Saccharicrinis fermentans DSM 9555 = JCM 21142: one gene and its partner. The protein of the gene in region 1 interacts with the protein of each later gene in a pairwise test. Links are inferred from orthologs where the notes say so. Each region holds a gene or a part of one and is shown on either strand. Other genes may lie near its edges.

Region 1 (16,383 bases):
GGCAAATAACATGATGACAGATTGTTTATCAGAAAAAAATATTTTATATTTCTCAAACAACTGTTTCACTGAAACCTTCTTGGTTATCAAAGCTTTTTCACGAGACTCAGGGATGAGGATAAAGAAACTAATCCATAACAAAACAGAAAAAGCAAACATAAAATAAAAAACACCTTGCCAACCTTGATGCTCTATTAAAAAAGCACCGATAACAGGAGCAAACAAAGGAGCTAACATCATCATCATGCTAATGATAGTAACAAAACGGGCCACTTCTTTTCCAGTAAACCAGTCGCGGATAAACACATTGGAGGTCACAGTAGCAAAACCTCCCCCAAAAGCCTGCGTGAAACGCAAGATTAAGATCAATTCTATGTGGTCACAAAGAGGGATCAACAACGCAGAAATACCATAAATAGCCACCCCTAAAACGGCTATAGGTTTACGCCCAAAGGAGTCAGACAAGGGGCCTCCCAAAAAGTTACCTAGGGCAAACCCCAGAAAATATAAGGTAATGGTTAGTTCAATTACACTACCATGAACACCAAAGAATGTAGCCATCATAGGCATTGCTGCAAGATAGGAATCAATGGCAAAAGGAGATAGTGTGACCAAAGCAGCCAACATGACCGTTAACAACAATGGTTTTCTTTTATGAATATTCAGCATGTAAAAATAATGGTTATATATCTATATTAATTCTTGAAGGTGCAAAAATAACACTCTTTTTATTTTTGCTCTCCATTTACCTGTTTATAATGGAATTCGATATGATTGGAGGGATAAAAAAAGAACAAAGTAAATAAGTTTAAAAGATCGCGCAATATGTGATTTACAAGACGGCTAAAATAACCTCTAAATCCGGATTTACGCATGGAAAAAAGAACTGCAAAAGCCGTCAGTAAACCATAAAGTAATAAAGGCCATACACTTTTTAAACAGACTATTACTATCAACATAAACAGAAGCACAATCCATGTTGGATCGCTGGTCAGCACTCTTTTTAAAACATATATATTACACCAATGATCGCGATATAATATAGCACGCGGAAAAACATACGATCCATCTTTAAAAGACCGCCACATTCGTTTTTTATCTTTATAATCCACTGTATGATGATAAGCCATCAACTCTTTTTTCCGTAACAAAGGAATCCCCTTCTTTGCCAGTCGATATCCCAAATCTAGGTCCTGACCTTTTTTGTATTTATTTTTCATACCACCCACGGCCATCCAATGCATTCGTTTGATCGCAAACAAACCTCCGGTGGTAAATTGAATGGTATCCTTTTCTACATAGATCTTTCGATAGAAATCCTTTCTCAGAAATTCACCTTGATCATTATAATAATAATTCATAAAATTACCCGAAACAAACGCATACTTCAAGTGACCACATGCATCCAAAATAAGACTTAAGAAATGAGTACTAACTTCCATATCTCCATCTAAAAAGATAAGACTCTCGCCTTTAGACTCTTTAACTCCAATATTACGTGCAATTGCTGCATTGTAGTGATCGGTAATAACAAATGCTTTTACCGAAGGAAATTGCTGAACTATTTCTATACTATTATCAGTAGAGTTCGAATCCACATAAATAATCTCAGCATTCAACTGGCATTCTTTTATTGCTTTGAGTGTACTCTTTAAACATAGTTCCAAACGCCAACCTTCATTACGTCCAATGATAATAAAAGAAACCAGCGTGGCTAAAGTTTCGGAATCAGCTATACAATCTGTTTTCATAAATTTGCTATTAGTCGAGAAGGAATGATCACCATTTATGTGCTTAACCCGAAAAATTCATTATAAAATCTATTACAACTTAAATTACTGCCAATAAAGTCACTTGTTAATTCATATGAAAATATGAATTCTCATTGGTCATATGGAACTCATCACCTTCATCATTTACTTGTATGAGCATGACAAGTATCAAAATATTATATACTATTCACCTATATTTTATGAAGTATATTACGTTTTTTATAAAAAGCATAAACGGTTCTCAATAACTGCATAATAAAACCAATTAAAAACACTCGTTGAGGTGCATGCGACTTATAATACCTATACCACATTTTTAAACTCGTTTGCGAATATGGGTTAAAAAAAGATTTTAAAAAAGTAAAAACAGATTGCTTTACAAAGCTTTTACCACCACCTGTTTCTTCGATATACGAATGAACCACCACATCGTAACTAATAAAACACGGATAACCAGCCTTTTGAATCCTTAAGGCCAAATCATAATCAGAAGCATACTGCGGATATTGTTCGTTATATCCATTCACCTCATTAAAAATAGAAACCGGTATCAAGGTTCCCCTTCCGTTTAAACATTTGGTAGGGTGTAAGCCTGTCATATTTTCATGCAAAGGAGAAAAAGCCTTATGGTATTTTAGCTCCTTGGCTTTCCACCAGATAATATCTTTAATACCCGAAAAGAAAATATATGTTTGCTCTTTCTTTATCAAATTAAGCGATCCAATAACAGCTTTAGGATTTTGGTGATGCAATCTAACCAGCTTTTCGATGAGCAAAGCATTAAAATAAGTATCGTTGTTTAAAGTTATCAATAAATCGGCTCCATGTTCTATGGCAGCCTTACATCCTTGGTTCATGGATTTAGTCCACCACCAGTCTCCCGTTCCTTTAACGACCACTACTTCAGGAAAAAAGCGTTTCACTTCGTCCGAGGTACCATCCGATGAGCCATCATCCACTAGTACGACTCCTATATTTTGACAAGTTTGTTCCTGCAAGAGCTTCAAACATTGAAGCGTATAGGCCTTGCGATTAAAAACGGCTATTACAACAAATATCTTCATTTAATTATCAGGTATTATGGACTTCTTCATCCTTACAGTACAATACAGGTATTAAAGTCATCGCAATAAAAAAAACTTTGGTGAAATAAATTTGCGAAAAACCGATCAACAATATAATTATCAAGGCAAAAAAAGCCATCCGTCTATTCACATCGTAAACCCTGCACATACGATAGAAACCTAAGTAGATTAGGTAAAAATAAATCAAAAAGGCTATTGCCCCATACATAACCAGATGATTGGTTACACCATTATTACGGTGTATTGCACGGGCCTCTGTCTCACCATGAAAACGGGTTGACTGTGATCTACCCATACCTAGCACCGGATGCTGCATAAAGTCATTGATATCGATTTGGGCACTTTTAAAGCGAGTATTATAAGTGGCATCGCTATAACTCATTTTTCGCACCACTTTACTACCCAAAAAATCCACACTAAAAAATGCAATTATTCCAGTTATTACAACGATGGGTACCAAAACATAACGCCGTAATAGGTCACGATTCAAAACCAGATAAAAAGATATAAGGACCACCAGCACCAACAATCCAGAGGTTGAGAAAGTACTCAATACCCCTAGCATTAAAATTCTATTCTTTTTGTTATTCAGCTGTCCCGAAATAATAATATTGAACAATAAGGCTACCATTAAAAAACCAGAAAAAGCCCCAGGTTCCCAAAAAGGACCGGAATTTCTTTTAAGCCACTCCAATCCTTCCCCCTGCGCATTAAAGGTATAAAGAATTACACTGGGCCAGATTTTATAGTTTGTTTCTTTAATCAGCGGGTTACTAAACAATGGAGCTATGCTATTTTCAAAAAAATGTTCAATGGATCCCACATACGATAGTACATAAAAGAAAAGACTGGTCCAAACCGAGAAAACAAGTATATCTACATAATAGGTCATCATTTTTTTTCCTACAGCTTTAATGCTCAAATAAGCAAACAGCACCCGCACATGAAGACCCAAATAAGTTTGTATAGGAAACTCATAGAACTTAAGCATTTGTCCCACCTGGATACATAGGACAAAAACCACGTAATAAATAAAAAAACGATCCACATTTCTTTTTCTTCTAACAAATATAAAAGCAGGCAAAGCCAGCGAAACAATCAACATGGCAATATGAGCCTTATAAAAAAAAGGCACGCCCGAGAATGCAACCAGCAGGTAAACCAGCAAGTAATCTGTTATTTTTGTTACATTAAGCATATTTCATTTAAGCTAATCTTCAATGAATTTGAACTGCAGCTCCATATTAATTTCAATTAAATCAAAGGCATAAGCTTATCATCTGTTTAAAATAGATTCATACAATTGCGCATATTTTTTTGCAATATCATGAATGGAAAAATGATCCATGATATATTTTCGTGCATTGCTCGACAAATGACTATTTGTAGTAGTCTCAGCACAATATTTAATTCCTTCAGACAAATCCACCACATCCCTATACGCAGCCAAATAACCATTTGTTCGATGCTGTATCATATCGCTGTTACCACCCACTTGAAAAGCGACAACCGGAGTTGCACAAGCCATGCTTTCCATAATTAAATTAGACAAATTTTCCTGCAAAGAAGGTACTACCGTCACATCAACAGCCGACATATATTCAATCATACATTGGTCATCATTGATTTCTCCCAAAAAACGGGCCTTGAGTCCACCTATCCTATCATAACTACATTTTTCTCCTATCACCACCAACTCGTATTCATCGGCATTCAATAATGCCAGTGCTTCACTTATATAAGCATAGCCCTTTCTGGATTCAGACAGAACATCAACAGCTGCAAATAAAATAAGCTTTTTATCAAGTGGTAAATTTAATTTTTCTCTACAAAGCTGTTTATCTAAAGGAGTAAAATGATCCACATCAATTCCATTGGGCAATTGCACTGTTTGAGCTTTTCTACCTATCAAACTTTGTGCTGCGCAATCTCTCATCCAGCCACTTAGTCCCACTAAAGTAACATTTGGTATACTATACAAGACCTCCTGTTTTTGACATAAATGACGAAAACTCAAACCAAATTCCCCATCGTTATTTAATAACGGACAATTTCCACAACCTACAGTATACCTACCACACATGACATCATAGTGACAACCGCCGGTAAACCACCACATATCATGTAAAGAGATCACAATAGGAATTTTTATATTTTTCAGATGCAACAAATCCATATAGCCCCGATTGATCCAATGCAGATGAATAATATCTGGTTTTTCTTTTTTGATTCGTCGACGTATGGAGTGTGCAGGATGTCCTAATGAAAACATCTCTTTGTACCCACCCGCACTACTTTTGATGGCAATTTTTTCAAGATTAACATAAACCTTTGTCAACTTTTTCTTCCACTTTTCCCTATGAATATCAGTAACCGTTTCATCCAGTGTTCGTTTAGCACCCACCCACATTTTACTTTCAATACCACATTGTAGCAAACCTTTATGCAGGCGATAAGCTGCACGGCCGGCGCCAAAGAAGTCTTTTCCACACAGTTGAAGTACTTTCATGCGTTCAATTCTATTAATATTTCATATGATTATAATTTGTTTTTCAGTTGCCATATGGAACTCACCGTGATAATCATTCTCCTGTGTGAGAGATCACTCTCATGGCTCGTTTCATATGTTTATAATTTGTTTCTTAATGGTCATATGGAACTCGCCGTGATAATCATTCACCTGTGTGAGAGATCACTCTCATGGCTTGTTTCATCCGTTAAAAAAAGCGAAACCTCACTAACCGGTGCAAACTTTTATCATTCTCCTATGTGTCCAATTATTTACTTTGGTCATGCCAGGCTCATATAATCAATCAACTTATCCACATTATGTGCTAAATTAAATTGCATATTAAAATACGCGCTCCCCTTAAGCACCTGCTGACTCACATCCATACCAGCCATAATAGCCAACAAACATTCCTCCATCCTTACAAGATCCCCCTGAAAACAAAATCCCATATGCTCTCTACTAAAAACATGATCAGGATCCACATTCAGGCTCAATATCAAGGTACTAAAGAACCAGCTTTGAATAAAAGTATTAGGCATTCCTTCGTTCAAGCTCGTATTCACATACACACGAGCCCTGGCAAACCATTGATTCGCTTCTTGATAGCTTACGGATCCCAGCACACTTAAGTTATGAGGTGTATCCTCAGTTAAGAAGCTATCACAGGCCGATCCGAGCATCACAAAATTCCAATCACGATATATTTCAAATTTCTTTGCCAACTCCACAAACAAATGTGCTTGTTTTACCAGTGTATTATTACCTACCCATAAAATTACTTTTTCCTTGCTTTCATTTACCTCCTTCAATAAAGAAAAAGAATTTGGTATAATGATTCCCTTCCTATTAAAATCTGATTCATAGGCTTGCAGTTGAAATTGATTTTGACAAACCACCTTATCTACTCTTTTCTTAGCCCACTCTATCAACCTATCCAACAAAAAAAAGTCTGCTTTACGTATCCATTTTTTCAAGAAATTGGTATAGCTGTACTGCTTAAAATACATACTATACTTATTACGTTGTGCATCAGAATCACCTGCTAAGGCAAAAATCATATTTTTCCCTTTTTTCCTTGTATACCAATAAGTAGATGCTGTAAGAGCAAAATCTGTTCGCTGATAATAATAGAAAGAATTTGTTTTTTTCAATACCTTTAATACATCCCAAAACTCACATATACGTATACTCCTTTTCCTATAGTAATGATATTGAATTTTACGATTAAAAAATGAAGACTGCCTAATTTCTTTCTCATGTCCCAGTCCGGCACAAACTACTTCCACCGTCCATCCCCTATCTAAAAAAGCCTGCGTAAGGTAATGCACCTGTATTTCAGCTCCTCCAGTACTAAAAGTCACAAAGTTAGGAATCACAAAACAAATACGATTATTATCAAGACACATAGACCACTACTTTTAAAAAAAACAATTAAGCGTTATTGTATTTATTGTAGTAATCATACTTATATTTTTTCCCTTCAAGTTTACTACCATTTAGTACCAGTCCTATATTCTGAATTCCCTTTTGTCTGGTCTCCTGTAAAACAGAAACCAATACTTTCTCGCTAGTATATTTTTCTCTGACCACGAATATATTCACATCAGCATATTTCATCAACATAAAACCATCACTAAGTACTCCAATGGGGGGAGTATCAATAATGATATAGTCATAATTAGCCTTTAACACCTGGAACAAGTTAGCTGTCAATTCATTACCAATTAACTCCAAGGGATTAGGAGGAATCACCCCTGGTGCAATAAAATCAAGGTGAGGAATTTCGGTACCAATAATAATTTCATCGATTTCTTTATTTTTTAGATAATAAGAGGTAAGACCGCCTTTTTTATCATGAATAAAATCACTGAACTGTCCTGATTTTCGCAAGTCATAACCAACGATAACAGTTCTTTTACCCAAATTAGCGAGGGAAATACCGAGGTTATTGGCCACAAAACTCTTACCCTCACCGGCGATACACGAAGAAACCAAAATTGTTTTATGAGCTGCACCTTCCTTAAAAAAGGATAAGTTAGTTCGTATGGTTCGAAATGTTTCTGTAACAACAGATGTGGGATCATTATGCACAACCAGCTTACTACCTTTGACCTCACTCTTTAAAATAGACCCTAAAAATGGCAAATCCGAAAATTTATCCGTAAAAGCCTGTTCATTTTTTATTCTATCATCAATAACATCCATCAACACCAATACCATTGCGGGTAATACGAGTCCCAGAAAAAAGGCCAGGGCAAAATGAATTTTAGGATTGGGAAAAACCTTTTGGAGCATGCGTGCCGGCTCAACAATTAAATGTTCTGGCAAGTTTCCGGCCTTCGCTATTTGAGCCTCTGCCCGTTTTTGAAGCAAAAAGGTATATATGGCATCATTAATATTAAACTTACGCTGCATACCCACTAACTTTCGTTCAGTTTTAGGCAATGCTTTTACCTGCACTTCCAATTGATTAATCTGATCCTGGAATTTCGCCACCTCCCTTTTCAAAGACTCTTTGGAAAAAATAATATTATCCACAATACTATTTCGCAGGTTTTCAATTTTTATTTCCAGATTCTTAAAAAAAGGTCCCTTTTGTTGTTTCCTGGCTATCAAGTCATTTCTCTGATTTGACAATATCAGCAGGTCCCTGATAAATTCATTTAAAGTCACATTGGTCACTCCCATGGAAGATGGCACAACAATATTACTATAATCATCATCCTGCTGAAAATAGTCATCCAAATATTCATAATAATTATAAGCTCTTTCTGTTGTACTTTTTTGAATCTCCAATTGCTGCAATCGTTCCATCACACGCGTTGCTTTGGTAGTAATATCCATCACTTGATTAGAAGCTCTGAATTCTTCCAGGTTATTTTCGGCGAAACTCAAAGAATCAGAAATTTCCTCCAGCTGACTATTAATAAAAGCGATGGTGTTATAGGCCAAGTGATTTTTTCGTTCCAGATTTTTATTCAAATATATTTCGGTCAGGGTATGAATAAAATCAACCCCTTTAGCTGGCGAAGCGGATTTCAGAGCCAGCTGAACAACACTCACTTCAGGATTTACCGGATTCACTTTTAACTCATTTTGATAGCTACGCACCAGGTTTTCCACATCAAACAACTTAAAAGCATATACTTTGCCAGTAATGTGCTTTAAGTTCACATGTTCATTTAAATAAATTCTAAATTTATAATCCTCTCCTTCAATTACTTCCGATTGAAAAAACTCTTCTTTTACATCAATACTTTTTTCGGTCTCATATCCCACCCCAGAAGAATAATTTATAACACGGTAATTGTCTTTATTCGCAGACAAAATAAATTGACCGTCCTCTTTAAAAACCACCTCGAACTGGGTATCTATAATTTGTTGATGTGAGGAATCCACCATAACCACAAAGGGCGATTCCTTATAAATCTCTTTTTGCAAGAGATGATCATTTACGTAATAAGCCGTTTTTAAATTTAATTGCTTTATCGTTTGACGTATGATAGGAGATGATTTTAAAATTAACATCTCATTTTGATAGTTCTTTTTTTGATCAAACAAATTAAAGCTCTGGATAAACTCCATGGCCTTTTGACCTTCGAGTCCCACGTCCTCTTTGATATAAATACTGGAGGACACTAAATACTTAGGCGGCAACACCTTAATAGAAACAAAGGCTAACACAAAGCAAAACACCAATGAAACAGCAAACCAATACCAATTTCTCAGTAAATGCTTCAACACCTTATTCATATCAACATATGAATTATTATCAGTATTATTTTTTATACTCATTGTTTCACATAGTTAGCAACCAAAATAACGGTTGTAATTGAACTTAACACTACAGCCCAAGGGAAAGCAGCAAAACCCCAATGTCTTCTTTTTAGTGGTTCCACATAGATAACATCATCAGGTTGAACATATAAATCAGCTTCTCCTAACAAAGCTATGTCCGTTAAATTAAGTTTTTTTCGAATTACTTGATGGTTTGAATCTCTAACAATCACCACTTCCTTTCGGTTACCATATTCGGATATATCACCTGCGAGTCCCAAAGCTTGAAATATACTCAAATACTCGGCGGCATAAAAGTACCGTCCGGGTCGGTTAACACTGCCCAATACCGTAATACTTTTATTTACAAAGGTAATTTTAACAGAAGGGGTATTCAGATAATCACCCAGCTCTTTACGAATTTTTTCAGATGCTTCATCTACTGTTAAGCCTTCAACTTTCGTTTGCCCCACGATGGGTAACTTCACAGCTCCATCTTTATTCACCGTATAAGATACCATGGCCAAATCAAGTTCAGAACGTCCTCCTCCGTAACGATTGGGATCATTGTTCATAAAATTGATATTACCATCATCAAAACTCGAAACCTGAATATAGATTTGATCGAATACTTTTATCGTATTCTCTGATTTTACATTATCAAATGTTTTTTCAGCATTACTTATATCAATATCCTGCAAATAAATGACATCTTTCTGCGGAACACATCCGAAAAAAAATACGGTGATAAAAGAAAACAAAAGAAATTTTCGCATAAGTTAGTTTTTCATAAAAATGATTCCCTAAAATATTCAATCCATCTCAATATCTACCTGTTTTTTTTACAAAAAACCTATTTTTTATTACCAAAGGAAGAAAACGACTTCATAAGATAAATATATATCAAAAAAAGGGTATCTAAATAAATAGTTACCCTTTATAATTAATGCGGTATTATAGTACGATATTATGCCGTCTTAATTCTATAGCTAACATCAACTTTTCCTTTGGCGATGGCAGTCAATTTACTTTTTAACAATCTTTTTTTAAGAGAAGAAAGGTGGTCAACAAATAGTACTCCTTCCACATGGTCATATTCATGTTGAACTACTCTAGCTGCAAACCCGTCTAATTCTTCTTCCACCAATTCAAAGTTTTCGTTTTCGTATTCAATCTTAATTGAAGTAGGGCGTTTTACTTCTTCGCGTATACCTGGCAAGCTGAGGCACCCCTCAGATTCATTGCATTGATCATCTCCCGATTCTAAAATAATAGGATTGATCAAAACACGCTTAAACCCCTCCAACTCAGGAAAATCTTCTGCCATAGGAGTCGCATCAATGACGATTAATCGTATGCTTTTTCCTATCTGAGGTGCCGCCAAACCTATTCCATCTGTATGATACATGGTATCCCACATGTTATCAATCAGTTTCTCCAAACCTTCATAGTCTTCATCAATCTCATCAGCCACCTTTCTCAATACTGGGTGCCCGTAAACAGTTACTGGTAATATCATAAATTCAAATTTCCTTTTTGTTCCAAATACGATTGCAAAATAATAGTAGCACTTACCTTGTCCACCAAATTTTTATTTTGTCTTGCTTTTTTTTTCAGTCCTCCATCAATCATAGCCTGAAAAGCAATTTTTGAGGTATAACGTTCGTCCACCCACTCAACAGGTATATGGGGGAATTTGTTCTTTAAACGATTAAAAAAAGGTTTTATATACCGCATTGATTCGGAATCTTCACCCGAAGCCTGTCTGGGATATCCCAATACGATTTGCTCCACATCTTCTTTCTCAAAATATTTTTCCAAATATTCGATTAAAGTATGTGACGGAACGGTATCTAAACCATTGGCAATAATCTGAAATGGATCTGTTACCGCAAGTCCTGTTTTCTTTTTTCCGTAGTCAATAGCTATTATCCTACCCACATTGATTGCTTTAGAAAGCAAAAGTAGTTGTTTTTGGCAATACAACAAATTATCCAAATATCAATTATTTACGAAAGCACTGAATATCCTTTTTTTGTTGCACAATAAAGGAATTTCCTGGGAAGAAATAGATAGGCACCTTATCAATAACTTACGCAAAGATCTGATTAGAATTTATCAATAAAGCTTGGTTTAGATCAGGTATAATACTTCATACAAGACAACAAATCGGACACCTCCACCATGGCAATTCCAGAGGAGGTATCTGACATGGCATAAGGAAGGACTAGCTTATTATGATGGATCAAACCACCACAAGAATACATCACATTAGGCACATAACCTTCACGTTCGCTCTCTGTTGGTTTTAGCAGAGGTTCTTCCAGTCGTGCGATCACTTTGGTAGGATCATCCAAGTCGAGCAGTATGGCTCCAATAGAATATTGTCTAACTGGCCCCACTCCATGTGTAATCACCAGCCAGCCTTCTGACGTTTCCAAAGGGGAGCCACAATTTCCAACTTGAATAAACTCCCAAGGTTCAGCAGGTTCCTGTATAAGGCTATACTCATGCCAAAAATGCAAATGATCAGAAAACATAATATAATTATTCTCCCCATCCTGACGAGAAAGCATGGCATATTTCCCATTTATTTTACGTGGAAAAAGAGCCATACCTTTATTCTGAACGCCGCGTCCATTTAAGGTAATCATATTAAACTGTCGAAAATCCTTTGTTTCAATCAATTGAGAAAGAATAGAGTAGCGATCATAAGCTGTATAGGTTGCATAATAGGTCGATTCGCCATTGTCATCAAAAAATTTAACAAAGCGGGCATCTTCTATACCTCCACTTTCATTTTCCGACACAGGGAAGATCACCCTTTCCGACACCTTACTATTCTTACTAAAGCACAAGGTGTAATTGGAGTTAGCCAACCAATATAACATATTTATAGAATGGTCATTCACCTCAAAACCCGGATCCATAGAAATTACACCAATACTTACTTTAAGCTCCTGATAAGTAAATGAGTTAGGTATTAGTTCCAGAACCTTTTGGCTTGTGGCATCCCAAGCCTTCAATTCTTTCAATTTTAAAGCAAACAATCCTGCATCATAAACAGGATCATGCAAAATACTATGCGTTTCCACGAATTCACTAACCGGGTCAAACAATACGGAATCATTTTCGATGGTTCCGGTTCTGAAAACGATAGATGATATATGCCCCTCTCCAGTGGCTCTAAAACTAGTAATAAATCTGAGGTGCCCCTTAGGCATACCTTTCTGATTAGGATGCGGAATCATGGAAGGATTGAAAAGGGCGGCTGACTCGATGGAATATTCCATTGTAAAATAGGCCCCAATAATCTTCTTTTGGGTGATACTCAACTTAGAAACATCGGCCATATAATCAGCTACACGATCAAAATTCTCATAGAACTGGGCATCAATATTTTTATGCCGGTCAGAAAACTGAGCATGTATCTGTGACAAAAGTTCCGAAGCTCTGACCTCGTCAAGAGCCATCACTCTTTTTATAATATTATCGATACGCTGCACCTCTCCGGGAATGTGAGGTCGAGTAATCACACGTGAATCGTCTCTCACAATTCTGATTTTTTTTCTCTTGACAATTTCGTCAATCTTTTTATTTTGTTTCATGATTGTTAATAATGTACGGATTGCTCCGTTACAAATACAAAAAATTTATTTTATTGCAATATTTTATGATATACATCTATATAACCTTCCACCATCTTTGCTTGACTAAATTTTGCTTTAGCCCACTGATGGCAGTAGGCTCGATCTATTGATTTCACTGCATTCAGTGAATCCACTGCCTCCTGTATATCATTGACCAAAAAACCAGTTTTTCCCGATTGAATAAGTTCTGGCATAGACCCTCTATTAAACGCAACTACCGGTGTTCCACACATCATTGATTCAGCTACACTTAAACCAAAAGGCTCATCAAAATGAATGGGGTGTAACAAAGCATAAGCTTCTCCTATTAGGGTATCTCGACTATCTGGTCCTGAATTGCCCACATACACAACATCTTGATCGTTTATATAAGGTTTTATTTTCTCATCGAAATAAGCCTGATCTTGAATTAGGCCTGACAAAATAAGTTTTCGCTTGGCCATTTTCGAGATCATAATCGCTTCATAAGTACCTTTATCCGGATGGATTCTACCAAAATACAATAGGTAATCTTTGGGTTTTGCACGATATGTGAAATCATCCACATGAATTCCGTTATAGACAGTCGCTATATAATCTAATGCTGCACTCCTATCAGCATAACTAATGGACACATAGTGGCATATATCGTTATATTTCTTATAAACGGGAATAATTTTGGGTGAAGAAAAGCCATGAATAGTGGTTAGCATTGGCGTATCAATCAGTCTGGCATACGTTAAGGGTAAGAAATCAAAATGATTATGAATCAGATCATATTCATGCGCATGTTCCATCAGATGGCTAATATGCAGGCACTCCCACACTTTCGCATCGAGGCTTGGGTCCTCGGCATAGGCCGTTTCCGAAACATATTCCAATTTTCCCTTAGTGGATGAATTACCGGTTGCAAACAATGTAACGTCGATTCCATTTTTCACCAATCCTTCCGCAATATTAGAGGCCACTTGCTCCCAAGGACCATAATGTAACGGAGGTGTTCGCCAAGCGATAGGTGCTAAAATAGCTACTTTCATATGTTTATAATTTGTTTCTTAATGGTCATATGGAACTCGCCGTGATAATCATTCACCTGTGTGAGAGATTACTCTCATGCTCATTTCATATGATTACAATTAAATTTTCAAAGGCCATATGGAACTCGCCCAGATTAATCATCCCCCCTGTGTGCGAAACAATTCCCATGGCTCCTTTCATTTTAAATTTAAATGGCTTTTCTAGGATGATTTAAACAATGATCTACCAACTCATCTATAACTGCCGTGCCTACACACATGACTTTATCGGCACCGCCCCAGTATAATTTTAATGTACCATCGTCTTCTGGCACTGCCGCACAAGTAAAGACGACATTATGCACATAACCTGTAATCTCATACATCTCTTCTGGCTGTAGGATCCATTGATCACCGACGGCAATGATACGAGAAGGGTCGTCTAGTTCATGAAGCGCAACACCCAGACGATACACACATCCGTCCATGGTAGGAAATACACCATGATATATATTCAGCCACCCCCGCTCTGTTTTGATAGGGGGTGCCCCCGGACCTATCTTCATTTCATCCCAATGATACTGAACCGGTTTCATAATTAATTTAGATTCTCCCCAAAACCTTAAATCGGGCGAATAAGAGATCCAAACAGACCAAGGTGATATTTCGGAGTGAGGGCGATCCAACCGAGCATACAGACCATTAAACTTTTGCGGAAAGATAACCACGTTTCGGTAGTCAGCTTCTGTAATCATAGAAAAACGCTGGACCGTTTCAAAATCTGTTGTCTTAGCTAATCCAACCCTTACTCCATGACGCGAGTACGCGCTATAAGTAATCAAATATTCACCCTCCATAAATATCACACGCGGATCTTCCACCCCATACTCTTCGTATGCCTTAAAAGGTTCCTGATCAGAAGGAACCATAAAAGGCTTGGCTCTCGCCTTAAAGTGAAAACCATCTTCACTTTCGGCGAGACCTATTATACTGCGCCCATTGAATAAATGAGAACGGAATATCATCATATATTTCCCTTGATATTTAACTACACCGGCATTATGTACCGTGGCTACTGGATAGGGGATATCCTCCTTTTGGAGGATTGGATTTTTAGCGTAGCGTTTAATCAACATGACTTTCTTTATTATATTTTGAATTTAGTTCATCTTGCATTCCTATCTCGATTCTACGAATGAGATTCTCATTGACTGCTTCGTTATAAGCATCTTCCACAATCAATCTAGATATTTGGTAAGCCAGGGTACTTTCGGCACCCTGATTTAGGTTAACACCATCCTCCTCCAGTCCATCACAACAACCATGCGTGCTTCTATCATATAAACATATTCCTAAATCGTTCTCACCCAAGAACCACAAAAATGATTGAAAAGTAGCTTGCAGATATTTTCTTTCTTGTGTAACATCGAATGCCTGACGAAACATTAACACCATGGCCATGGTATCAATAGGCTGTTGGTCGAATTGGGAACGCTCCCCTCCTTTTTTATACCACTTATCTGACCCGATAGTAGAAAGATGTCCATCAATAAAGGTATTTTCTGAAAGAAAATCCATAGACTTAAACGCCACCTCACGCAGGCGACGATCATTGACTATCCGAATAGCATGTAGGAGAGCCAAAGGCAAAATACCATTATCATAGGTCAATTGATCTTCGAACCAATGCCATTCTTGAGTACAGTGGCTATCAAAGGCATCGGCCAATTCAAATGACAAATCCTTTAATATTTGAATCATTCCTTCATCATAGGAATGACTTTTTAAGTATGCAGCGATACCTATCACCACAAGCGCCACACCCCGTACCGATTTGAGACCTTTAAAATGGGGAACCGCTTTCATAAAAAGCGTTTTACCCATTTGATAGGTGGCATCATCCGGCGCATTACCAAGAAGATACCCCAAGGCCCAAATGGTTCTTCCAAAAGCATCTTCCGATGTTTTTTCAGGTAAAAAATGCCGGTCATAGGCCAAGAAATTATGGAAGCTACCGTCCTCATTTTGCATATAATGAATATAGCTCAAATAAATAGATATCAACGACTGTGCATCCTTATCCTGGAATTGTTGATAAGCCATTAGACACATGAGTAAAGCCCTGGCATTATCATCCAAACAATATCCCTCATTAAAATTTGGAATATCAAATTTAGCATGCTGTAAAATACCCGTATGATCACTAAGTCGCTTGACATGCTCCATTGAAAATGGTGGAAGCTTATCAGGATCAAACACTCCCCTACGGGATTTCTTTTTGGGTGCATTTTCAATAATGGCTCGCAGCAAATGATTGTATTTTGAACCTATTTTAGGCCACGTGATTTCTTTTCCATAATTAAAGGCATTATTTCGAATACGACTCATGATATCTGGATTATCCAACAACTCCATCAAAATATCACGCAACTGATCTGCTCTTTTAAAATCAAACAACCTACCTCTATCATGATCTAATAATTCCTCAGCATGCCAGTAAGGTGTGGAGACAACAGCCAGACCTGCCCCAACAGCAAAAGAAAGTGTTCCACTGGTAATCTGTGCCTTACTCAAGTAAGGAGTAATATAGAT
Region 2 (16,261 bases), 3.8 Mb from region 1 along the record:
CAGGCAGTGGCACCAACCAAAGCAACCACATGTATAAACTAGGCCCGGTTCATCAAGGCATTATAGAACGAGGCGGCAAAACCGGAAGCGACTCTTACATTATGTGGCCGGCACAGATTGGTGCCTTCACCATGATTTTAGGACGCCATTACAACAATCCGGACACTGCATCCCTTCCTTTTTCTTATTTGATAGAAGTGGAGGGAAAAAGCGTTTTGATGCCCGCTCAAAATATTTTTAATGTGGGTATTACCCGCGACGCACAAAAATGGATCAAAAGAGATAAAAGAAAAGGAAATAAGCACCTAGATTATATCATAAGTGAAGTCTTAAATCCACATACTATTCATAAAATACTAGATGCTATCAAAACGCTAAGGCAACTCCAACAAAAAGCATCTCCACAGAGCAAAAACATAATGTACAAAAACGTTCAGCTCTCATTGGCCTCCATAAACCGTGGAATTAAATTGTACGAACAAGCATTGGTCAAATATGTTGGAGATGAATTGCTTTCTGTTCTAAAACATACGAATTTTGATCATATTAAAAAATCATTTGTATTTCCCCAACACAACCAATGGGTTGATTTGTCCGGGTTAATATGCAAAACATCCAGATTAAATAAATTCATTGAACAAATTGAGAATAACAGCCTTAATATCGATGAATGGAATTTGTTTTACAAGGAACAATTCGACGACTATAAAATGCTAAAACAAGCACACGTATTCTTCGTCTTAAAGCAATATTTTAAAATAGACATTACTCATTGTACAACAACTGAACTCGTAAATTTTATCAAAGAGTGGAGTGCCAATAACACACAAATTATGCATTCTATAATCATGGATGCTAAAAAAGAATTTAATGCAAAAAGCAAAATAGGATTTGGTATAGACGGAAATCAAGACTGCAGAAATATTGATTTTAATATAGTTAGAGGAAGTGCAGATAACAATTCTTTTATACAGGAATTAGAATTAGAGTACAAAAACAAAGACGAAGAAGCAGCACGAATAATAAAACAATTAGCATAGCAATACGTGTTTAACAAACTCGCATTGTCATAATAAGTAACGAAACAAAACAATCAAGATATATGTGCGGAATAGTTGCCTATGTGGGTGATAAAGTAGCCTACCCCATTTTAATAAAAGGACTACAGCGATTAGAGTATAGAGGATACGACTCAGCAGGTGTGGCCTTGATCAACTCAGACATACACACCTACAAATGTTTAGGAAAGGTAAAAGACCTGGAAACCCATGCCAAAGGAAAACATTTATCCGGAACTATAGGAATGGGACACACCCGTTGGGCTACACATGGAGAACCTAACGATACCAACGCCCATCCCCATACATCCATGAACGGAAAATTCACATTGGTACACAACGGCATTATTGAGAACTACGCCCACCTAAAGAAAGAATTAGAACTTAGAGGCTATGTATTTCAAAGCGAAACAGACACTGAAGTATTGGTGAATCTAATAGAAAATATTTACCAGGAACAAAAAGTAGATGCTGAGATTGCTGTCAGACTAGCTCTTTCAAAGGTCATTGGGGCCTATGGACTTGTGATATCCTGTACCGAAGAAAAAGAGCAATTGATTGCCGCTCGTAAAGGGAGTCCTTTGGTAATTGGAGTTGGTGACCATGAGTATTACCTAGCATCAGATGCTTCACCCATAGTTGAATATACCGATCAGGTCATATACATGAATGACGAGGACGTTGCCATTATCACCAAAGATGATTTAATATTAAAAAACATCCAAAACGACGCCCAAAAACCTAAGATACAAAAGGTTGAACTAACCATCGATGAGATTGACAAAGGTGAATACGAACACTTTATGCTCAAAGAAATTCACGAGCAACCCTCATCAATAGGTGATACTTTCAGAGGACGAATTTCCATTGACAAAACAAAAATATTCTTGGGTGGAATTATTGATGTAATGCCCAAACTAACACAAGCCAAAAGAATTATCATTGTAGCCTGTGGTACATCTTGGCATGCAGCCATGGTTGGCGAGTACTTATTTGAAGAATACGCCCGGATACCAGTGGAAGTAGAATATGCTTCAGAATTCAGATATAGAAATCCTGTAATTAATGCCGACGATGTTTTAATAGCAATTTCACAAAGTGGAGAGACCGCAGATACCTTGGCAGCTATTAAAATGGCAAAAAAACAAGGAGCCACTATTGTAGGAATATGTAACGTGGTTGGCTCATCTATACCTCGAGAAACCCATGCCGGAGTATACACACACGCAGGCCCAGAGATTGGTGTCGCCTCTACCAAAGCATTTACATCTCAGGTAACTGTATTAACAATGATGGCCTTCATGCTAGGACGAAAACGAGGTTCTTTGTACGACGAGTTATACAAACAATTAATACAGGAATTAACCCTTGTGCCAGAAAAGATAAAGCACATTTTAAGATCAGAACAGTACATCAAAGACATTGCCGAAACCTACAAAGATGCTAGCAACTCGCTCTATCTTGGAAGAGGCGTCTTGTTCCCCGTAGCTCTAGAAGGAGCGCTTAAACTGAAAGAAATTTCATATATACATGCAGAAGGATACCCTGCGGCAGAAATGAAACACGGCCCCATAGCCCTTATTGATGAGAACATGCCTGTATTTGTTTTGGCCACTAAGGATAAATCATACGAAAAAATTGTCAGCAATATACAAGAGGTAAAAGCACGTAATGGAAAAGTGATCGCTGTCGTTACCGAGGGCGACCAAACCATAAAGAAGCTAGCTGATCACGTCATTGAAGTTCCCGATTGCCATGAATCTGTTGCACCCTTATTAACCGTTATTCCCCTACAAATAGTATCGTACTACATAGCTGTTATGAGAGGTTGTAATGTGGATCAACCAAGAAATTTAGCTAAGTCGGTAACTGTTGAATAGTATAAAAAAGAAGACCTCAACATCATGAAACTATAAAAACTATTTCCCCAATTCTATGGAATAAGGGGAAATAGTTAACATAGTCCTAAGAACAGGAATTTACATCCCGTCCTTTTTCATTTGTTTTTTTACTGTCTACTTCATCGATCTTCATATTGCTTCTGGTAATATTTCTCATAGCTACCATCCGTTATATTTCTCATCCACTCTTCATTATCCAGATACCAGTCGATGGTTTTTTCTATTCCTTCTTCAAATTGCAACGATGGCTTCCAACCCAGTTCATTCATGAGCTTAGATGAGTCAATTGCATAACGCATATCATGACCTGCTCTATCCTTTACAAAAGTTATTAGATTAGCACATGTTCCTGCTGGCCGATTCAGTTTTCGATCCAACACCTCACACATCTTTCTGATCAGATCAATATTAGTCCACTCATTAATGCCTCCAATATTATAGGTCTCGCCATTGTTACCCCGATGATAAATCATATCAATAGCGCGGGCATGATCCATAACAAATAGCCAATCCCGCACATTTTCACCCTTTCCATAAACAGGAATTGGCTTATTATTTTTGATGTTATGAATAGCCAGAGGGATTAACTTCTCAGGAAACTGATTGGGACCGTAATTATTGGAACAATTGGAGATAACAACCGGCATACCATAAGTATGATGATAAGCCCGTACCAAATGATCACTACTGGCCTTTGACGAAGAATACGGACTTCGTGGGTCGTAAGCTGTAGTTTCAGTAAACAATCCCGTCTTGCCTAAAGAACCATAGACTTCATCAGTAGAGATGTGATAAAATAATTTTCCCTCGTAATTATCATGCCAAGTATTTTTAGCTGCGTTCAACAAATTAACCGTACCTAAAATATTGGTTTTAATAAAAGAGAGAGGGTCCGAAATGGAGCGATCGACATGCGACTCAGCAGCCAGATGAATAACCCCATCAAACTGATGCTTCTCAAAAAGACTATTCATTGCCTGTTCAGAAACAATATCACCTTTGATAAAGGTATAGTTAGGTTCATTTTCGATATCCTTCAGGTTTTCCAGATTTCCGGCATAGGTTAACGCATCCAAATTAAAAATATGATATTGTGGATATTGCAGAACAAACAAACGAACTACATGCGAACCAATAAAACCTGCACCCCCAGTAATAAGAATTTTTTTCATACGATTAAATTTATTTTTCAATGGCCATATGGAACTCATCACTCATCCATAAATTTATTCTGCAATATATGACTTCAACAGCTAAAAAAAAGGTTATTCACAAGTGAACAACCTTTCTATTTTATAAATAATGAATTAGCAAGCCTTAAACTACTTAGTATCAACATCTGGTTTAGTCGAAACAAGCAAATCTATTTAAGACCACAAGCATTCAAATCTATGCTATTGAATACCTCTCACATTTTTCTCCCATTTCCATGCAGAAGCCAAAGTCTCTTCCAATGTTTTTTCTGATTTCCAACCTAACTCATTATTGGCATATGAAGTATCCGCCCATATCTTCTCGATATCACCCTCTCTTCTACCAACAACCTTATATTTTAAATCAACATGATTCACTTCAATAAAAGCTTTCACCAATTGCATTACCGAATATCCCTCTCCGGTACCTATGTTAAAAAATTCGTAGTTGGCTTTCTTTTTATCATCAATAAGCCTATTGATTGCAACAACATGGGCTTTAGACAAATCCACCACATTAATATAATCCCTCACAGCTGTTCCATCCGGGGTATCATAATCATCGCCAAACACACTTAACTCATCACGAAGTCCGGCTGCTGTTTGTGTAATAAAAGGCACCAGGTTATTGGGTACTCCAACCGGAAATTCACCAATCAAACCAGACTCATGTGCTCCAATAGGATTAAAATAACGCAAGGCAATACAATTTACAGCTTCGTTCACCTTACAAAAATCACGCATAATATCTTCACAAATTGCCTTAGTGTTTCCGTAGGGAGACTCAGCTTCCTTTCGAGGTGTAGCTTCGGTTACAGGCAAAACATCAGGCTGACCATAAACCGTACACGATGAAGAAAAAACCAAATTAGCAATGTCATATTTTTTCATGCCAGCCAACAGGTTCATCAAGGAATTTAAGTTGTTACGATAATATTCCAAAGGTTTTTGAACCGACTCTCCCACTGCTTTAAATGCAGCAAAATGAATGATGGCGTCAAGATTATTATACTTCTGAAAAAATGCATCAGTTAAAACACTATCCGCCAAATCGAATTGTTCAAAAGCCGGACGAATGCCTGTAATTTTTTCGATATTATCCAACACCTCAATTTGAGAATTTGACAAATTATCCACAACAACAACATCAAAACCAGCATTCTGTAATTCAACAACAGTATGTGAACCAATATATCCGGTTCCGCCTGTAACTAATATTTGCTTACTCATATCCTTTATTAAATAAATATAACTTCTAAAGATTGATCCCGTAAAATTAACAAATAAACCGTCATTTCAAACAATTATTTTTATTGAATTTCAACTAAAACCCTGTAATTAAATTAATTAAACAAGTGGGTACTTGTTGGTAATTCTTAGTTTTCAACAGGTTATTAACAGATGTTTATAACAGTAGTATACATCCACGTTTTTTTTTATTATTTTTGCATCATGCTTAATCTAGAAAAACATATCAACGACTTACTTTATTTATACGATTGCGTAATTGTTCCAGGCTTGGGAGGCTTTGTGGCAAACAGAAAAAACGCCGAGTTAAATGAAAAAACCGGTGTTTTCAGTCCTCCCTGTAGAAAAATAGGTTTTAACAAAAGCCTATCGCATAACGATGGTTTATTAATCAATCATATTGCGAATGCCGAAGGAATCAGCTACGAAGAATGTAATAATAAGTTGAGTCAATACATCAGCATCCTTAAGTTTCAACTTACCAGAGGAGAAATTATATCTATTGGCTCTGCCGGGGAGCTAAAGAATGACGTTGTGGGTAATACCATATTTATCCCTGCGCGTGAAGAATCATTTTCAACAGATTCGTTTGGGCTAAGTACTTTTCATTTTAAAACACTGGAACAAATTAAAGAGCAAAATGAACCAGCACGAAGACTTGTTCGTAGAACGCTCAATGCCAAAAGCACACGCCAAATTGCAGCCAGTGTAGCACTCATTTTAGGATTTCTAATGGTTACACCCGACTTTGGTAACCAAACACAGTACAGTAACTTTTCGGATATATTCCCCCGGATGGAACAAGTTTCCGTTAGTACAAACGACGACGAATTGCTAACTACTGAGCCATATACAGCGACGCCAGTTAGCGCTATAGAAACAAAGACGGAAGCTGAACCGATGCTAATTAATAATAAATATTTTATTATTGCCGGCAGCTTTAAAGCCAAGCAACCGGCGCAACAGTTTCTAGATAAACTAAAAAAGAAAGGCATTGAGAGTGCAGAGCTAATATCTTCCAATGGACGTTTCAGAGTTTCAGTAGAGGGTTTTGCTGATAAGCAAGAGGCCGTTGAAGCGCTTGACATCCATCGAAAAAGCAATGGATTCAGCTCTGCTTGGTTATTGTCGCTCCAATAATATTTATACAGATATCACCAACACATTCCTCTATATGCAACACTTAAGGAATGTGCTTACAAAAACATAAAAACTACGAACTCATAAAAAAAGCTGCTCCATTTATGAACAGCTTTTTTTTTATTTATTTAAAAGTATATTTAAATACTATCTCTGTATCAAACCTTCGGCAATCATGTACTCGGCAATTTGAACCGCATTCAGGGCAGCTCCTTTTTTTATCTGATCACTCACACACCAAAACGATATCCCATTGGGGTTTGACAAGTCTTTTCGAATCCTTCCTACAAAAACATCATCCTCACCTGCTAAATTAAAAGGCATCGGATATTCATTCTCATCCGGATTATCAACCACAGTAATCCCTTTCATTTTTTCACATTCTGCCCGGAATTCTTCTGGCGTAACTTCTCTATCTGTCTCCGCCCAGATAGCTTCGGAATGCGCTCGCATAACTGGTACACGAACACAAGTGGCACTTACTTCCACATCAGAATGCATAATTTTTTTTGTTTCATTATACATTTTCATTTCCTCTTTCGTATATCCGTTATCTGTAAACACATCCACATGAGGTATCACATTAAACAGCAATTGATGAGCAAATTTCTCAACAGTTAAATCTTTATTTTCTGCAAATTCTTTCACTTGTTTTTCCAGCTCAGCCATCCCCATAGCCCCTGCGCCGCTGGCAGATTGATACGATGAAATATGAACCCTTTTTATATGAGAAATATTTTCCAAAGCCTTTAAAGCCACCACCATTTGAATAGTAGTACAATTGGGATTTGCAATAATATTTCGAGGGATATTCTTACAATCATTCGGGTTCACCTCCGGAACCACCAAGGGCACATCATCATCCATACGAAAGGCACTGGAATTATCAATCATGATAGCTCCGTATCTGGTAATTGTGTCTGCATACTCTTTAGAAATACCACCTCCAGCTGACGTTAGTGCAATATCAACATCTTTAAAATCATCATTATGCTTTAACTCCTTTACCGTAATATTCTCCCCCTTAAAAGCATATACTTTTCCAGCACTACGTGCCGAACCAAATAAAACCAATTCGCTTAGAGGAAAATTCCGTTCCTCCAAAACTTTTAGGAACTCTTGTCCCACTGCGCCACTCGCACCAACGACTGCTACTTTCATTGAACTTTGTTTAAGAATTAAATAACTAACTTTATGCGTAAATAAAACAATTTAACTAAATTGTTGGTGATGATGATTTATATCATACAAAAATATTTAAATTCCTACAATCCGTGCACCATGAAGCATATTTTTTTTCTTTTCTTCTTGATATTCTCCCCTATTACAGCCCAAGTAGTGGAAACATGGAACGACGGGGACTTTTCTTCTACCCCTTTATGGCAAGGAGATGTGCATAAGTTTAGCATCAATACTGCAGCGTCCACCCTTCAGTTGAATGCACCAGCCGCAGCTTCTCAAGCCTATATAACAACCTCAAGTAAGGCCATCAACAATGCAACATGGGAATTTTCTGTTCATCTGGATTTTAATCCTTCCAGCTCAAATTATGCAATTATTTATTTAGCATCCAATCAAGTAAGCTTCAACAACAACATGGAAGGCTACTATGTGATGATTGGCAATACGCAGGACGAGGTGTCTTTATACAAGCAAACATCTGAGAATAAAATAAAGATAATTGATGGTACCGACAAAATATTAGACAGCTCACCAACATCAGTTTGGGTACGCGTCTTACGCGACGATAAGGGCAACTGGCAATTATATACCAAAACAGAATCAGAAAATTATCAACTGGAAGGGGAGGCATTTAACAATGATATCGTAGCATCCTCCTACTTTGGAATTTATTGTAACTACACCTCAACACGTAGCAACAAATTTAGCTTTGGCCCCATCCATATATCCGGATCAGCCTATTTAGATACAGAAAAACCCCAGGTTACTTCACATCACCTAATAGCCGGAAATAAATTCGAGATACAATTCAGCGAAAAGATTGATATTTCTAGTATTAGATTAAAGGACTTTTCGCTGTTAAACCAATCTTATAGTATTGCAAAAATTAAAATCAATAATCCATCAACAATAACCATTCAATTCGAGGACTTTTTAAACGATACCAAGTTAGGACAATTATTCATTAAAAACATCAAAGACACCATAGGCAATACAATAAGAGACACCACCTTAACCTATCGTTTTGAACGGATAAAGATAACCAATGCCACAGTTCCGGTATCCGATCAGCTTCAACTTACTTTTAATAAAAATATAGATAACGCCACTCTAAACACAGCTAGTGCTCTTGGAGAACTGAATTTTGATGCGGTCACTTTAAAGAATGATTCCACCTTACTATTTATAGCAGACAGCTCATTTATTACCGACCGCACCTATCAGTTACATATCTCAGGAATACAAGCTGAATTTGGAGATATGTTAAAAGACACTAGCATCCACATCACCTATCGCAGGCCACAAAGATATGATATTGTTTTTTCAGAATTTATGCTTGACCCAACTCCAAGCGTTGGACTGTACAATTCCGAATACATCGAAATATACAATCGTAGAGAGTATCCCATTAACTTGGGCGGCATGCAAATAGTGATTAACGACAAAGAAAGCTACCTACCAGCCTATGAACTTCCTGGAAACAGCTACGTACTCATCATTGACGATCATGAAGAACAAAACTGGCCCAAGGATTTACCGATAATCAAGATCCAAGACCTGCCTACCTTGAACAACAATAAAGGAACTTTGGTTTTATATTATGCCAACAAGCTAGTTAGCGATGTGTTTCAATATCCATTAGTAATGGATGACGCTGGATTTAAATCGGAAGGCGGATGGTCTCTTGAACGCATCGATACAAATAATCATCAACCTGAATTCAACTGGGAATACGCTACAAATTTAGACGGAGGAACACCTGGAACGGAAAATTCGGTCACTAATTTTAACCCTGATATTATTTCCCCCTACCTTAAATATATATCCTACCTCAGTCCCAACTCTTTTGAATGGGTCTTTAGCGAATCTTTAAAAATACCTGATAATTTTGACTTATCAGCCATATCAATTAAAGGAGCTACCATTACAAATCTTACATGGGAGCCTATATTTTTAAAGAGTGTTCAGATTTCTTTTGCAAATAATCTACCAACAGGTCACACCTTCACAGCGAATATACTTTCTTCTATATCAGATTTTTCAGACAACCAACTAAGTAGCAATCGTGCACTAAGACTGGGAGTCCCGGAAGAAATAGACAGTTTTGACGTGATCATCAATGAGGTGCTATTTAATCCAATTCCTACAGGAGTTGATTTTGTGGAACTCTATAATCGCTCAAATAAAATACTTAACCAAAGTGACATCTACCTCTCTTCGTTTAAAGATATGGTCTTAGACGAACTAGAACCTGTGGATGATAAAAATCAACTTTTGTTTCCCAACGATTACTTGGTGATAACCGAAGACAGCTTAATTTTGTCTGAATTAAACTCCTCCGCGAAAAACGAATTTATAAATCAATCTCACCTTCCCTCACTAAATGATGACCTGGGAAATATTGCTGTTACAAAAAAAACAGGACAACTTATCGATTACTTTGAATACACCAATGATATGCATTTTGAACTATTAAGAGACCAGGAAGGTGTTTCTCTGGAACGCATCAGCCCACATTCTACCACCAACAGTATTCACAACTGGCAATCTGCCTCAAAGGCAAGTGGGTATGCCACACCAACCCTACAAAACTCGCAATATATTGAAAATGCATTAAGAACGGACCTCCAATGGCTAAGTCTTGACAAAAAAGAATTCAGCCCCAACGCGGATGGCACAGACGACAATCTACTCATTAATTACAAACTGGACGAAACAGGCTGGTCAGGAAGCGTTAAAATTTACAACCGCTATGGCATCGTGATAAAAACACTGGCACACAATGAGTTATTAGGCACACAAGGTTTTTTTACCTGGGATGGAACTACAGACCACAACGATAGGGCACCCTTGGGAATATATATTATTTATGGTGATTTCTTCTCTTCAAACGGAAAAACGAAACAAGAAAAGATGACGGTAGTATTAACCGCGGGAAGTAAGCAACATTAAACCCGGAAAATGCATTAAAAATTTATTACGCCTTTCAATGCTAACTGGGATTAATCATCCCCCTGTATGTCCAATCATTTGTACTGGGCATGCCAGTTTCTCTGAAATAAAAAATCCCCCTTGCCTGGGCAGGAGGGATTTATATACTGGACATTGCATAAAAAACTATAGGGAACCCACCAATTCTTTTATTACCAAGGTCATGGTTGGCTCAGCCTTGGCAGCTACTTCCTGCACTTCTTTGTGCGAAACTTCCACGATCTCTCCCGGCACTCCTGAATCCGTTACAATAGAAACTCCAAAGCAAGTCATATTCATATGACGAGCAACAATAACTTCTGGAACTGTTGACATGCCGACTACATCTGCGCCTAAAATACGGAACATCTTATATTCCGCCGGCGTTTCGAAAGTAGGTCCGGAAGTACCCACATACACACCTCTTTTAAGTGTGATGTTATGACGCTGGGCTATAGAGAATGCCCTATCAATCAAATCCTTAGAATAACACTGACTCATATCCGGAAAACGAGGTCCAAGCTCATCATAATTTTTACCCATTAAAGGATTATTTCCAAACATATTGATATGGTCATCGATAATCATTACATCACCAACCACAAAGTCCGGATTAAGTCCACCACTAGCATTGCTCACCAATAAAGTATCTATTCCTATACATTTCATTACGCGCACAGGAAAAGTAAGCTCTTGCATTGAGTACCCCTCATAATAATGAAACCGTCCTTGCATAGCTACCACCTCTTTTCCACCTATGGTACCAAAGATCAATCGACCATGATGCCCCTCCACTGTAGAAGTCGGAAAATTAGGTATAGCATCATATTCCAACGTACTTTTAATATTTATCTCCTGCACTAAACCACCCAAACCGGTACCTAAAATGATACCAATACGCGCCTCAGTCTTAGACTGCTCCAATATAAAATTAGCGGTTTCTCTTATTTTGCTTAACATAGGTAATGATTTTATCTTTAAATTCTTCTTGTTGATTGCTTAAAACTTTTATTTCAATTGGGATATAATACAAACACTTACGCAGGTTCGAGCTACTGGGCAACACTTGCCGAAATCTGACCGCATCCTTTTCTGTTGTTAATACCCATTTATTTTCATTCGATATTTCACTAAATCGCAACGCTATTTTTTCAATATCGTTCTCATTGAAGAGGTGATGATCAGGGAATCTCATGACTGACATTTCACCAACAAGCCTTGCTATATGATCCTCAAAAGGAACAGGGTTGGCAATGCCTGTTACAGAAAGCACCGAGTGATCGCATAACTTTTCCGAATCCAACGCTAGGGCGTCCTCAAAGACAGGCCTTACTTTTTGGTACCCTATCGTTGAAAAATAAACACCCTGCATATCAGAAGGTTTCATTCTTCGTACAAATTTATCCTGCTCATCCGCAGACATATTCTCCGGGCATTTACTAATCAAAATGATATCAGCTCTTTTCTTACCATTCATTGGCTCCCGCAGCTCTCCTGCAGGCAGCATGCAATCGCGCCAAGGAGGACGATGATAATCAACCACCAAAATATTCAAACCCGGATTTACATATCTGTGCTGATAAGCATCATCCAACACAATGATATCGGGTCTATCTTCCATAGCCAGTAAGCTACAAATTCCATCCACCCTTTTCTCAGCGACACATACTGTCACGTCTGGGAATTTATCCAGAATCTGCTTAGGCTCATCACCTATCTCAGCAGCAGTGGACAAACCATGAGCCACAATCACCCCCTGGCTTTCCCTTTTATACCCTCTACTTAACAAAGCTAGCTTACCATCATCCTTCAACAACCGAATAACATATTCAGTAACAGGCGTTTTTCCCGTACCCCCTACAGTAATATTACCCACTGAAATTACGGGCAGAGAGAAACGTTCTGACTTTAATACATTTATATTAAACAATAAATTACGAATACGAATCACAAAACCATATAGCAAAGCTATAGGCCACAGCAGCATCCGTATGTAATTTATTACTTTCATTTGTTAAAATTTAATGGTCAGATGGAGCTCACCGAAACTATTCATCCCACTGTGTACAAAGCTATTTCCTAGGCTCATTTCTTATTCGCAAAAAAAAGGCTGTCTTTATCAGACCAGCCTTTCTATTATAACAAAGATATATAAACTTTAATTCAGCTCCAATTCATACGGTAATCTTGCCTGAATAGGATGCAATTCTTTAATTGAATTTAGCTGTTGCACCTTTTGATAATCCACTCCAAGCAAAGACTCTGTCATAAATGCTTTTGCTTCGCTTTTCATATCCTTTAAAATCTCTTCTATTGGCGACAACATCTCAGGCATTTCTTTAATTCTTGCGCTTTCCAGACCCGCTTTCTCCTTTGCGATACGGATAGCTGTCTGCAGACCACCTAACACATCCACCAAATTTCTATCCATTGCATTTTCCCCACTCCACACTCTACCTTGTCCTATCTCATCAATAGCCTCTTTGGTGGTATTTCTTCCATCGGCACACCTCCCTTTAAACACATCATAAAACCGATCCACATATCCTTGGAACAAGGCTTTTTCATCGTTCGTAAAAGGTCTTGTCAAAGAAGGAACATCGGCATATTTATTTGTTTTCACGCCATCAAAAGTAAAGCCCCATCTATTAGCTACCGGTTTCACATTCGCCATCATACCAAACACACCGATGGATCCTGTTAAAGTAGCAGGATTGGCAACAATAGTATCGGCGACACAGGCTATATAATAACCACCCGAAGCAGCCAAGTCGCCCATAGACACAATCACGGGTTTCACTTCCTTACAAAGCTTTACTTCTCTCCATATAATATCAGAGCCGGCACCCGATCCTCCGGGAGAATTAACCCGCAACACCACGGCCTTAATAGATTTATCTCTTCGTGCATCCCGAATGGTTTTACTGAGTTTTTCTGAATTAATACCATCCTCATCGGAACCATCAATTTCACCTTCAGCATAAATCACCGCTATTTTATCTTTTAAGAGTCCCTTAGATTCTCTCGGAACATAAACCGATTTATAATCGGCAAGGTTAACTTGCTCTATATCCTCATCTTCGTCGGTTCCAGTCAGTTCCTTCAGTTCTGCAATAACCTCATCTTTGTATCTAAGTCCGTCCAATAACTTACCTTCCACAAAAACATCATTACTGGAAAACATTCCTCCATTATCGGCCAATAGATTTATTTCAGTAGTTGAAACACCTCTGGCTTCCGAGATACCACTGACAATAAAATTCCATATGGAGTTTACATAAGTGATGGTTTGCTCCTTGGACGGTTCACTCATATGATCAAGCATATAAGGTTCCACAGCCGATTTAAACTTTCCATGTTTAAATATCTGCATCTCCACACCTATCTTTTCCAATGCTCCCTTGAAGAAAGTACGTTGAGAGCTAAGTCCTTTAAGCTCCATCATACCATGAGGAGGAAGATAGACTTTAGACGCTACGGAAGCCAAATAATATCCTTTTTGAGAATACATAGGCGAAAAAGCATAAATAAATTTACCTGAATCTTTAAAAGCCCTTAGTTCATCTCTTATTTCGCTAAGTGTAGCATATCCAGTCTGTGGGTTTCCACATTTTAGATATATACCTGTAATTTTATCATCACGCTGTGCTTTTTTTATATTTTTTAGAATATCGTTTAATCCCAACTGCGATTGAGAAAAGGGGGATTCACCCAATAAATCAGACAATGGATCATCCACACTCCTGTCTTTAATTACCTTATCCAGATCAATCGTTAATAAAGTACCCTCTTTTATCTTCGTTTCTTTCTCTCCAGAAGAGGCAATGGATGCTATCACTCCAAAAAATATCAATATGATAAATAATGCAGTAACTATAGAACCAATAACTGTTAATAGTAATGATTTAAAAAATTTTGCCATAATTTGAGTTATTTTTGTGATTTGTAACAAATATATAAAACAATTGTTATCGTTTCATCAAGTCGATAATAATTTCAACAAATTTGAATCATGCACAAGGTAATATTACTGATAGGAGGCAACGAAGGTCAGCGTATTGAAAACATACAAGAAGTCAAAAATAAAATTGACACGCAGATAGGTTCAATCATTCAAGAGTCGTCTCTATACGAAAGCGAACCCTGGGGTTTTGAGCACCATCAAAACTTCATCAACCAAGTTCTAGAGGTTTCCACCCAGCTATCACCCAGCGAAGTTCTACAGCGAGGACAAAGCATAGAAAAAGAATTAGGTAGAAGGCCAAAGAAAAAGCTCACGTACGAAGCCCGAACCATGGACATAGACATCTTATTTTATGACGATGTAAGGCAAGAAGCTGTTGCTTTAACGATTCCCCATCCCAAACTACAGGAACGCTTATTTACACTATTACCTTTGAATGAAAAATGGGGAAAATACACTCATCCAGTCTTGAACAAAACAATAGAACAATTACTGGACGAATGTGATGATGTTGGATGGGTGAAGAAAATAATATAAGCTATAATTTTCTACCAAAAGCCAAATCACCGGCGTCTCCTAAACCAGGGATAATATATTTTTTCTCATTGAGTTCCTTATCCACAGCGCCAATCCACAAGGAAATATTATCAGAAGCCATATTTCTTTGCACATAATCAACACCTTCTTCACTGGCAATGATAGAAGCAATATGAATATGCTTTGGCGTACCTTTGGTTAAGATCGCTTTATAGGCCAGCTCCATTGATGCGCCACTTGCCAACATTGGATCGGTAAGTATAACAATCTTATCATCCAGGGAGGGTGATGAAATATATTCGATATGGATATCAAAATCACCCTTCTCGTTATACTTTCTATAAGCCGATACAAAGCAATTTTCAGCACCATCAAAATAATTCAGGACACCTTGATGCAAGGGTAATCCTGCACGCAAAATAGTAGCAATCACAACATTCTCGTCGTGAACAAACTCATGAGACACTCCAAGTGGGGTTTGGATATCAATGCTTCTGTAGTTTAGCTCCTTGCTAATTTCGTAGGCCAGAATCTCACCCATACGCTCTATATTCCTGCGGAATCTAAGGGGGTCAGTTTGAATTTCCTTGTCACGAATCTCTGCAATAAACTGATTAAACAAGGAATTTTGTTTGTTGAAAATGTGGGTGTTCATTCTTCTTGTATTTAATATTCAATGGGGTAAATAAAATAATGCATATATTTGAGCGTTGGCAAAGATAAAAAAACCATGTATTATAACGAGGTTAAAGAGATAGAACTTCCGAAAATTAAAGATTTAAGGGGAAACTTAACCTTTTTGGAACAGAACAATCATATTCCATTTCCCATCAAACGTGTGTATTGGATTTATGATGTGCCGGGTGGCGAAAATCGCGGGGGACATGCCTTTAAAAACACTTCAGAATTTATTATTCCCTTATCCGGAGGATTTACTGTGGATATTAAGAGAGGTGAGAAGAAATCATTTTTTCAACTTACCCAAACCAACAAAGGATTATATGTACCAGCAATGACCTGGCGCAAAATTGGAAGCTTTATATCCAATAGCGTTTGCCTGGTCATAAC

Evidence for each region.
Region 2: the proteins of def (region 1) and CYTFE_RS0120285 interact in binary tests that used the Escherichia coli proteins (3 or more experiments, as listed by UniProt). The link is inferred for Saccharicrinis fermentans DSM 9555 = JCM 21142 from one-to-one orthologs.

Annotation. Positions count from the first base shown.
Region 1 is NZ_KI912107.1:1,101,055-1,117,437, reverse strand. Bases 8,890-11,858 are described here. They hold def (peptide deformylase), read right to left. Parts: upstream 10,666-11,858; coding sequence 10,114-10,665; downstream 8,890-10,113. Other genes in these bases: CYTFE_RS0104505 (glycoside hydrolase family 130 protein), read right to left, coding at 11,285-11,858; ruvX (Holliday junction resolvase RuvX), read right to left, coding at 10,662-11,087; CYTFE_RS0104520 (polysaccharide biosynthesis/export family protein), read right to left, coding at 9,161-9,922; CYTFE_RS0104525 (GumC family protein), read right to left, coding at 8,890-9,164. Outside these bases: CYTFE_RS0104555 (multidrug effflux MFS transporter), read right to left, coding at 1-669; CYTFE_RS28360 (glycosyltransferase family 2 protein), read right to left, coding at 729-1,751; CYTFE_RS0104545 (glycosyltransferase family 2 protein), read right to left, coding at 1,964-2,836; CYTFE_RS0104540 (O-antigen ligase family protein), read right to left, coding at 2,844-4,055; CYTFE_RS0104535 (glycosyltransferase), read right to left, coding at 4,134-5,366; CYTFE_RS0104530 (glycosyltransferase family 4 protein), read right to left, coding at 5,648-6,775; more of CYTFE_RS0104525, read right to left, coding at 6,801-8,889; more of CYTFE_RS0104505, read right to left, coding at 11,859-12,754; CYTFE_RS0104500 (glycosyltransferase family 4 protein), read right to left, coding at 12,805-13,812; CYTFE_RS0104490 (glycoside hydrolase family 130 protein), read right to left, coding at 14,001-14,927; CYTFE_RS24970 (glycosyltransferase family 4 protein), read right to left, coding at 14,917-16,383. UniProt on the Escherichia coli protein: Removes the formyl group from the N-terminal Met of newly synthesized proteins. Requires at least a dipeptide for an efficient rate of reaction. N-terminal L-methionine is a prerequisite for activity but the enzyme has broad specificity at other positions.
Region 2 is NZ_KI912107.1:4,894,605-4,910,865, reverse strand. What follows is about bases 5,695-8,541. They hold CYTFE_RS0120285 (aspartate-semialdehyde dehydrogenase), read right to left. Parts: upstream 7,702-8,541; coding sequence 6,688-7,701; downstream 5,695-6,687. Other genes in these bases: CYTFE_RS0120280 (T9SS type B sorting domain-containing protein), read left to right, coding at 7,822-8,541; CYTFE_RS29080 (HU domain-containing protein), read left to right, coding at 5,695-6,540. Outside these bases: CYTFE_RS0120310 (DUF4954 family protein), read left to right, coding at 1-1,040; glmS (glutamine--fructose-6-phosphate transaminase (isomerizing)), read left to right, coding at 1,103-2,938; rfbB (dTDP-glucose 4,6-dehydratase), read right to left, coding at 3,079-4,131; UDP-glucose 4-epimerase GalE, read right to left, coding at 4,354-5,382; more of CYTFE_RS29080, read left to right, coding at 5,605-5,694; more of CYTFE_RS0120280, read left to right, coding at 8,542-10,674; CYTFE_RS0120275 (purine-nucleoside phosphorylase), read right to left, coding at 10,840-11,652; lpxK (tetraacyldisaccharide 4'-kinase), read right to left, coding at 11,624-12,703; signal peptide peptidase SppA, read right to left, coding at 12,851-14,614; folK (2-amino-4-hydroxy-6-hydroxymethyldihydropteridine diphosphokinase), read left to right, coding at 14,705-15,193; upp (uracil phosphoribosyltransferase), read right to left, coding at 15,195-15,848; CYTFE_RS0120250 (sugar 3,4-ketoisomerase), read left to right, coding at 15,897-16,261.